Regions from separate parts of the Helicovermis profundi genome, predicted to be linked through region 1. Evidence: a T-box and tRNA genes for the amino acid it is inferred to sense, from the RefSeq annotation. Region 1 holds a T-box; the other holds one or more tRNA genes.

What was found. A T-box is a leader RNA that pairs with one kind of tRNA and senses whether it is charged. The one in region 1 lies ahead of ileS (isoleucine--tRNA ligase), so its partner is inferred to be a tRNA-Ile.
Region 2: it encodes a tRNA-Ile, which carries the amino acid that the T-box ahead of ileS (isoleucine--tRNA ligase) is inferred to sense. The anticodon was not compared.

Annotation. Positions count from the first base shown of each region.
Region 1 is NZ_AP028654.1:2,045,336-2,049,775, forward strand. Features, by position in the region: gene ileS (isoleucine--tRNA ligase) at 1-1,514, opposite strand, end outside; T-box leader at 1,560-1,762, opposite strand; gene AACH12_RS09160 (DivIVA domain-containing protein) at 1,829-2,272, opposite strand; gene AACH12_RS09165 (YlmH family RNA-binding protein) at 2,322-3,116, opposite strand; gene AACH12_RS09170 (YggT family protein) at 3,117-3,377, opposite strand; gene AACH12_RS09175 (cell division protein SepF) at 3,400-3,924, opposite strand; gene AACH12_RS09180 (YggS family pyridoxal phosphate-dependent enzyme) at 3,942-4,440, opposite strand, start outside.
Region 2 is NZ_AP028654.1:1,125,698-1,130,137, reverse strand. Features, by position in the region: rRNA gene AACH12_RS04845 (23S ribosomal RNA) at 1-1,273, opposite strand, end outside; tRNA gene AACH12_RS04840 (tRNA-Ile) at 1,635-1,711, opposite strand; rRNA gene AACH12_RS04835 (16S ribosomal RNA) at 1,924-3,457, opposite strand; gene trkA (Trk system potassium transporter TrkA) at 4,194-4,440, shown strand, end outside.

The DNA.
Region 1 (4,440 bases):
ATTGACTTGCCACATTTTTCACATTTGATATGAATATCGTCAACATAAGGTCTATGAAGTTCAACCGATAAATCAATATCTTCAATCGCCTTATCAACTAGTTCTTGCTTTGAACCAATACTTGTAGTGTGACCACAATCACATCTCCATATATTTAGTGGAGTTCCCCAATATCTAGTTCTTGAAATAGCCCAATCATTTAAATTTTCAAGCCAGTTGCCAAAACGTTTTTCTCCAACATAATCTGGGTACCAATTTACTGAATTATTATTTTCTATTAATTTATCTTTCAGTTTTGTCATTTCAATATACCAGCTTGGCTTAGCATAATATAAAAGTGGTGTTTTACATCTCCAACAATGCGGATAATTATGAGCCATTTTTTCTTTTTTAAATAATTTATCTTCAGCTCCAAGCCATTTAACAATGTCAAGATCACAATCCATAACAAATCTGCCATCCCAAGGTGTACCTATATATTTTCCATCTTCACCAACTGGCTGAAGCACAGGCAAATTATATCTTTTTCCAGTGTTGTAATCATCTTCACCAAAAGCTGGCGCAGTATGAACAATACCAGTACCATCTTCAGTAGTTACATAGTCAGCACAAGTTACAAAAAATGCTTTTTTATCAGCTTTAACAAAAGGCATTAACTGCTCATACTGGATAAATTCTAAGTCTTTTCCTTTCATTTCTTCAAGAACTTTATAATCCTCACCTACAACCTTTGAAGCCAGATTTTTTTCTACATAATATATATTTCCTTCTTGCTCAATTTTAACATATGTTTCATTTGCATTAACAGTCAATGCAACATTTGAAGCCAAAGTCCAAGGAGTTGTTGTCCAAACTAAAAAATACTCGTCTCTATCTTTAAGTTTAAACTTAACATATACTGTGATTGATTTAATTTCCTGATAACCTTGAGCAACTTCATGTGACGCAAGTCCAGTACCACATCTAGTACAATAAGGAAGAATTTTATGACCTTCATAGATATATCCTTCTTTAAAAAATTTATCTAATATCCACCACTCTGATTCAATAAAATTGTTATCAAGAGTAATATATGGATTATCTAAATCAATTAAATAAGCCATTCTTTCTGTTTGCTCTCTCCATGTACTTTCATATTCAAATACTGAGTTTCTACACTGTGTGTTGAATTTTTCAATACCGTAATTTTCAATTTCACTCTTATTATTTAATTCTAATCTCTTTTCGACTTCAATTTCAACTGGTAATCCATGTGTATCCCAACCAGCTTTTCTCTTTACTTGATATCCCTGCATTGTCTTGTATCTACAAATAGAATCCTTTAGAGCTCTTGCAATTACATGATGAATTCCTGGTTTTCCATTAGCTGTTGGAGGACCATCATAAAATACAAATTGCTCTTTGCCATCTCTTGTATCTACACTCTCTTTTAGTAAATCAATCTCGTCCCAATAAGTTCTTAATTCTTTTTCATTTTCACTAATTGGGTTTTTCATTAACTCTTTATAAGCCATTTTAAAACTCCTTTTTTTAAATTAAAAAAGTCCCTAAGCATAATGCTCAGGGACGAATATTTTCCGCGGTACCACCCAGATTGCCCAATAAAAGGCCTCTTTTTATTATAACGTAATAATCGATTAAGCCTACTTTTGTCAGCCTAATAGTTCATGGGTGATTTTCAAACAATTTTAATTTCGGTTTACACCAAACACCGAATCTCTTAAAATAAAATCATTATACTCGTCCCAATCATAACTTTAAATATTCAACTGTAGAAATTATACCCTAATTGTTTTGTATAGTCAACTAAAGTAACTAGTTAATAAAATTATAACTTTTCTTTTTCAATTACATCAAGCTGCGAATTTAAAAGAGTTTTAAATCTAGTTTTAAAAATTAAAAATTCTTTTCTAGCTTCTTCATGTTCTCTTTTAATTCTTAAAACTTCATTATTAGCATCATCAATTATTTTTATAGCCTTACTTTCTGCTTTATCTATAATAATTTCAGACTTTAACTGAGAATTTTTAATTACCTCATCTGACGTTTTCTCAGCAGTTACTAAAGCATCACGTATGTTTTTTTCAATTCTATTAAATTTACTTAATTCTGCTTCAAAATATTTCATTTTTTCTTTTATTTTTTCATTTTCTTTAATCAAATTTTCCATTTCTTCAGCTACTCTAAAGTTAAAATCTTCAACTTCATTTTTACTATATCCACTAATAGACTTTGAATAAACTTTTTTTTCTATATCAAGTGGTGTAATCATATTGAGCCTCCTTAAAAATCAGTTATTTTTTAGTACACTTAGTCACTATTTAAATATATTTCTTTATTAAAACATTAATTCTATCTTTTTTTGTTAATCTACCAACTTCCAAAAGAATAATTCTTCCATTTCCTCTACATGATATTATATCATTTTCTTTTACAGCTAACGAAATACTCTCAACAATTGTATAGTTGCATTTAACCTTACCAGATTTTACAAGCTTTGATGATTCACTTCTAGACAAATTAAATCCAGCAGCTAATATAGCATCAATTCTAAGTGAAGCAACTACTTTATGATGTAATTTAAATTCAGGTTCTTTGTACAAAAATTCTGATAGTTCTATTTGTTCTATCGTTATTTTTGATCTACCAACTCTATCAAAATTATATAATAAATAATCTGATACTCCTTTACCAACAAAAACATAAAACACTTGGTCATATACTACAATATCACCAATAGTATCACGTCTTATGCCAAGACCCATCAGTGACCCCAAAATATTTCGATGACTTAGAGAAATATTTAAATCATTTGATTCACCTTTTAATAAATAAATTGGAAAATCATCTTTTTTTTCGTCCATGTATAAGGGTTCAATTTTTACAATAGCATACTCTGAATCTTCGTATCCACCAAAATATGTAAATCTAAGTTCATAAGAAAAATTTATTTCTATTCTTTTTATAATTTGAATTATATCAGGAGAAAGAAAATTTGAAAACTGAATTTCATATGATTTAAGAGCTCTTTCAATTTTATCTAAAAGATTAAAGACAATGATTTTATTATCATTGTCTATTTTTAAACCTTTTAAAATTTTATTTTTATCTAACATTTATAACGCTCTAAGAAGTGCATTAGCAATAAACTGAATAGCAAGCATTGCTACAATTGGTGAAAAGTCAATTGTACCACCAAGTCCAATCCTTTCTAAAAGTTTTCTAAACGGCATCAATATTGGTTCAGTAACTTGAAAAATAAACTGAACAATAGGATTACTAAAGTCTTTAATAACCCAAGACATTATCACTCTAGCTAAAATCAAAAAATTTACTACTTGTACAAAATATATTATTGCATTTGCAAGTACACCCATAACACACCTCAACCTTTTTTATTTACTCTTTATTTGTAAAACTAAAAATCCCCTTACTCTTTAATTCACCTTTCACATCACCAGATACATCGACGTTTGGTGGAGCTAAAATAAATATGCCTCTTGAAATTTGCTGAATATGACCATCTAAGGCATATAATGCACCACTACAGAAATCGAAAATCTTTCTAGCAAGTTCAGTATCTAAATTTTCAATATTTAATATAACAGGTTTATTAACTTTTAAATTATCAACCACTGTTTTAGAATCATTAAAATCTTTGGGTTGATACAGCATAACTTTTAAGTTACTACTTTGAGTTTTATTAAAATTAACAATTTTAGTACCCGACTTTACAGCGCTACTAACATTTTGAGTCTTGGGAGCAGAAACTGTAGTGTTTTTTTGACTACTCGAATACAAGGAACTAGCTGTAGGTTGATTAGAAGAATAATCATCTTCTTCTAATTCTTCTTCGTATTCATCCTCATCATAAGATTCAAATCCCATAAAAAATTTTATTTTATCAACAAATTTCTCTGCCATAACTTCCCCCATATAATCTATTTTGAATAATCACGCTTGCCATAAATGCCAGTTCCAACTCTAATCATGTTGGCTCCTTCTTCAATTGCAACCATATAATCATTAGTCATTCCCATTGATAAGTAAAGCATCTCTACATTATTATACAACTTATTTGATAAAGAATCAAAAATCTCTTTCATTTTTTTAAAATCATTTCTTATCTTCTCAACATTTTCATCAAAAGGAGCTATATTCATTAGTCCTTTAACTTTAATATTGTTAAGTTTTGACAATTCATTAATGATTTCATCAATATTTTCTTCGTTTATGCCAAATTTACTTTCTTCTTTTGCAACATTGATTTGTACTAAAATATCCATTACTTTACCAATTTCTCTTGCTCTTTTATCAATTTCTTTAGCAAGTTTTATACTATCTACAGAATGAATTAAATCTACTTTTTCAATAATATATTTAACTTTATTAGTTTGTAGATGACCAATTAAATGCCATTTTACACCGCTTTTTATATTG
Region 2 (4,440 bases), 920 kb from region 1:
GTCCACAGCTCCTTACGGTACTGCTTCGCTCCATGCAGAATGCTCCCCTACCCATATACGATAGTATATGCCAAAGCTTCGGTAGTAGATTTTAGCCCCGGTAATTTTCGGCGCACAATCACTCGACTAGTGAGCTATTACGCACTCTTTAAATGAGTGGCTGCTTCTAAGCCAACATCCTAGTTGTCTAAGCAACTGCACATCCTTTCCCACTTAATCTACATTTTGGGACCTTAGCTGTTGGTCTGGGCTGTTTCCCTTTCGACCACGAATCTTATCATACGTAGTCTGACTCCTAAATTAAAGATTCCGGCATTCGGAGTTTGATAGGCTTCGGTAGTCGGTGAAAACCCCTAGGCCATTCAGTGCTCTACCTCCGGATCTCATCATTTAAGGCTAGCCCTAAAGCTATTTCGGGGAGAACCAGCTATCTCCGAGTTCGATTGGAATTTCTCCGCTATCCACAAGTCATCCCAACCTTTTTCAACAGATATGGGTTCGGGCCTCCACAAAATTTTACTTTTGCTTCACCCTGCTCATGGATAGGTCACCCGGTTTCGGGTCTACGACATGCAACTAATTCGCCCTCTTAAGACTCGCTTTCGCTTCGGCTCCTTGTCTTAAACAATTAACCTCGCTACATATCGTAACTCGTTGGCCCGTTCTACAAAAAGTACCCGGTTGTTCTCGTATGGAACTTCCGGTGCTTGTAAACATAGGGTTTCAGGTTCTTTTCACTCCCCTCCCGGGGTTCTTTTCACCTTTCCCTCACGGTACTATTCTCTATCGGTCACTAGGTAGTATTTAGCCTTGGGAGATGGTCCTCCCTGTTTCCCACAAAGTTTCACGTGCTCCGTGGTACTCTGGATTAGAGTCGCGGGTCTTCATCTTTCGCCTACTGGACTTTCACCATCTTCGGTTCGCATTCCCATACGATTCGGCTAGACTACCTCCATCACTTTATTCTCTATCCACAACCCCGACTTCCGTAGATGTCGGTTTGGGCTCTTCCCCGTTCGCTCGCCGCTACTTAGGGAATCGATTTTTCTTTCTCTTCCTTCAGGTACTTAGATGTTTCAGTTCCCTGAGTTTCCTTCTCATAACCTATTTATTCAGTTATAGATGACTAGTTATTAAACTAGCCGGGTTTCCCCATTCGGACATTTCCGGATCTACACTCGCTTGCAGCTCCCCGAAACTTTTCGCAGCTTACCACGTCCTTCATCGGCTCCTAGTGCCAAGGCATCCGCCCTATGCTCTTATTCTCTTGACCTTTTTTCATTACAATTTACTTCACATTTCTTCGTCATCTCTTCGCTAAATCACTTGCGTATTAGATACGCGCGCTTTTTAGCTCATCGTTTCCTTGAACTGTTCGTAAATTTTAATGAAAACCTTTTGTTTAACTGATTTATTTACATAAACTTCGTTAAACGATGAGTGTTACTACTTTAATAGTAATAACTTTATTTAAACAGCTTTCGCTTTTTAAACTTGTTTCTTTTGTCTTCTCGTTTTTTATCCACATGCAGTTTTCAAAGAACAATCATCGCCTAAGCGACTTTAATGCAACACCATAACAAATTTATAATTTTGCATTTTTTTAAACATGAATATGTCACTTCATGTTTAAATGGTGGGCATAAGTGGACTCGAACCACCGACCTCACGCTTATCAGGCGTGCGCTCTAACCAGCTGAGCTATACGCCCAAAATTTGAAATAATTTTCTGCGCACTTCCGCGTCACTTTCTTCACTCAACACACTTACGTATATAATACGTTTCGTTCGCTTCGTTCATTAGTTCCTTGAACTACTTGTAAATTCTTTCAAATTCACTTTCATCCCATTCGCTAAAATTATTTTTGCTTGAAAGTATTAAACTTTCAAAACTGAACAGTAATAAACCTTTAGTCTCCTTAGAAAGGAGGTGATCCAGCCGCACCTTCCGATACGGCTACCTTGTTACGACTTCACCCTAGTCATTGATTTCACCTTCGACAGCTTCCTCCACTTACGTGGTTAGATCACCGGCTTCGGGTGCCCCCAACTTCCATGGTGTGACGGGCGGTGTGTACAAGACCCGGGAACGCATTCACCGCGACATTCTGATTCACGATTACTAGCAACTCCAACTTCATGTAGGCGAGTTGCAGCCTACAATCCGAACTGAGATCGGCTTTTTAGGATTCGCTCCAGATCACTCCTTAGCTGCCCGTTGTACCGACCATTGTAGCACGTGTGTAGCCCAAATCATAAGGGGCATGATGATTTGACGTCATCCCCACCTTCCTCCGGTTTGTCACCGGCAGTCTCTCTAGAGTGCCCAGCTTGACCTGATGGCAACTAAAAATAGGGGTTGCGCTCGTTGCGGGACTTAACCCAACATCTCACGACACGAGCTGACGACAACCATGCACCACCTGTCTTATATGTCTCCGAAGAGAAATACTCGATTAAGAATAGGTCATATAGATGTCAAGATTTGGTAAGGTTCTTCGCGTTGCTTCGAATTAAACCACATGCTCCGCTGCTTGTGCGGGTCCCCGTCAATTCCTTTGAGTTTCATACTTGCGTACGTACTCCCCAGGCGGAATACTTAATGCGTTAGCTCCGGCACCGAGATTCGACTCCCGACACCTAGTATTCATCGTTTACGGCGTGGACTACCAGGGTATCTAATCCTGTTTGCTCCCCACGCTTTCGTGCCTCAGTGTCAGTTACAGTCCAGAAAGTCGCCTTCGCCACTGGTGTTCCTCCTAATATCTACGCATTTCACCGCTACACTAGGAATTCCACTTTCCTCTCCTGCACTCAAGTCTAACAGTTTCAAAAGCTTACATCGGTTGAGCCGTTGCCTTTCACTTCTGACTTGTTAAACCACCTACGCACCCTTTACGCCCAATGATTCCGGATAACGCTTGCACCCTACGTATTACCGCGGCTGCTGGCACGTAGTTAGCCGGTGCTTATTCCTAAGGTACCGTCTTTTATCTTCCCTTAGAAAAGAGTTTTACAACCCGAAAGCCTTCATCACTCACGCGGCGTTGCTGCATCAGGCTTGCGCCCATTGTGCAATATTCCCCACTGCTGCCTCCCGTAGGAGTCTGGACCGTGTCTCAGTTCCAGTGTGGCCGATCACCCTCTCAGGTCGGCTACTGATCGTCGCCTTGGTAAACCGTTACTCTACCAACTAGCTAATCAGACGCGGGTCCATCCTATACCGCCGGAGCTTTTACCACTGAATCACTCAATTCTGTGGTCTTATAAGGTATTAATCACCGTTTCCAGTGGCTATCCCTTTGTATAGGGTAGGTTACCCACGCGTTACTCACCCGTCCGCCGCTTTCCATCAATTCATTCACCCGAAGGTTCATTCACTAACTTCACGCTCGACTTGCATGTGTTAGGCACGCCGCCAGCGTTCATCCTGAGCCAGGATCAAACTCTTAAAAAAATTTGCTGGCGTTTTTATACTTGTTTCTTCAAGTTCGTTTTTTATACTTGCTCGCAAGTTTGTTTCCTTCATCATTTTGACTAGGTTCCGCTTGTTTAATATAATTTACTTCGCATTTTTAATTTTTCTTCCTCGCTCAACTCAGTCATGTATTAAATACATTCCTTCATTTCGCTCGTCGATAAATTAAAACTACTCGTTAATTCTATCAAACCTTACGTTTTTACTGTTCAGTTTTCAAAGTTCAATTTTTCTTTGTCTTCCTCACCGGACGACTCAATAATCATAACACATTTCCATTTGCTTTGTCAACATGTTTTTTTATTTCTTAAAACTTTCTTTGTTGCCTTGACTCGCTCTCGCTCTCATCAGCAACTGTTATAGAATATCATTTGATGATTAATCTGTCAACACTTTTTTTTGCTTTTTATACTCTTTTTCTTTTTATTTTTTTTCTTCTTTAATTATATAAAATAAAGAGTTTTTGATAACCATAATAAAACATATTCAATTATCATTTGTAAGCGTTAATAAGCGACAAATTTGATTTAATATTAAATTCTATCTTATAACTATCCAACTATATACACTTCTAAACTATTATTTTATTTTTTTTAAAATAATTAAAATTTTTAGTCATTAAAACAATTTTTCTTATCTTTCTATTTATTAGTATCTATATATGATAAAATAGAGTATGTTTTTAGAAACAAAATAAATTGAAAAGTTGGTGTTTATGAAAGTAATGATAGTTGGTGCAGGAAAACTTGGTACAAAACTAGCAGCCGCAATGCTAAATGGAGAAATTCATGTTACTATAATTGATAATAATCCTATAATACTTGATCGCCTTAAGGATCATCTCGATGTATTAACAATCAATGCTAATGGCGCAAGAAAAGAAGTTTTGGAAGAATTGCACATCGATACATATGATTTAGTAATTTCTGTTACAAGCAATGATGAAACAAATATTGTAATTA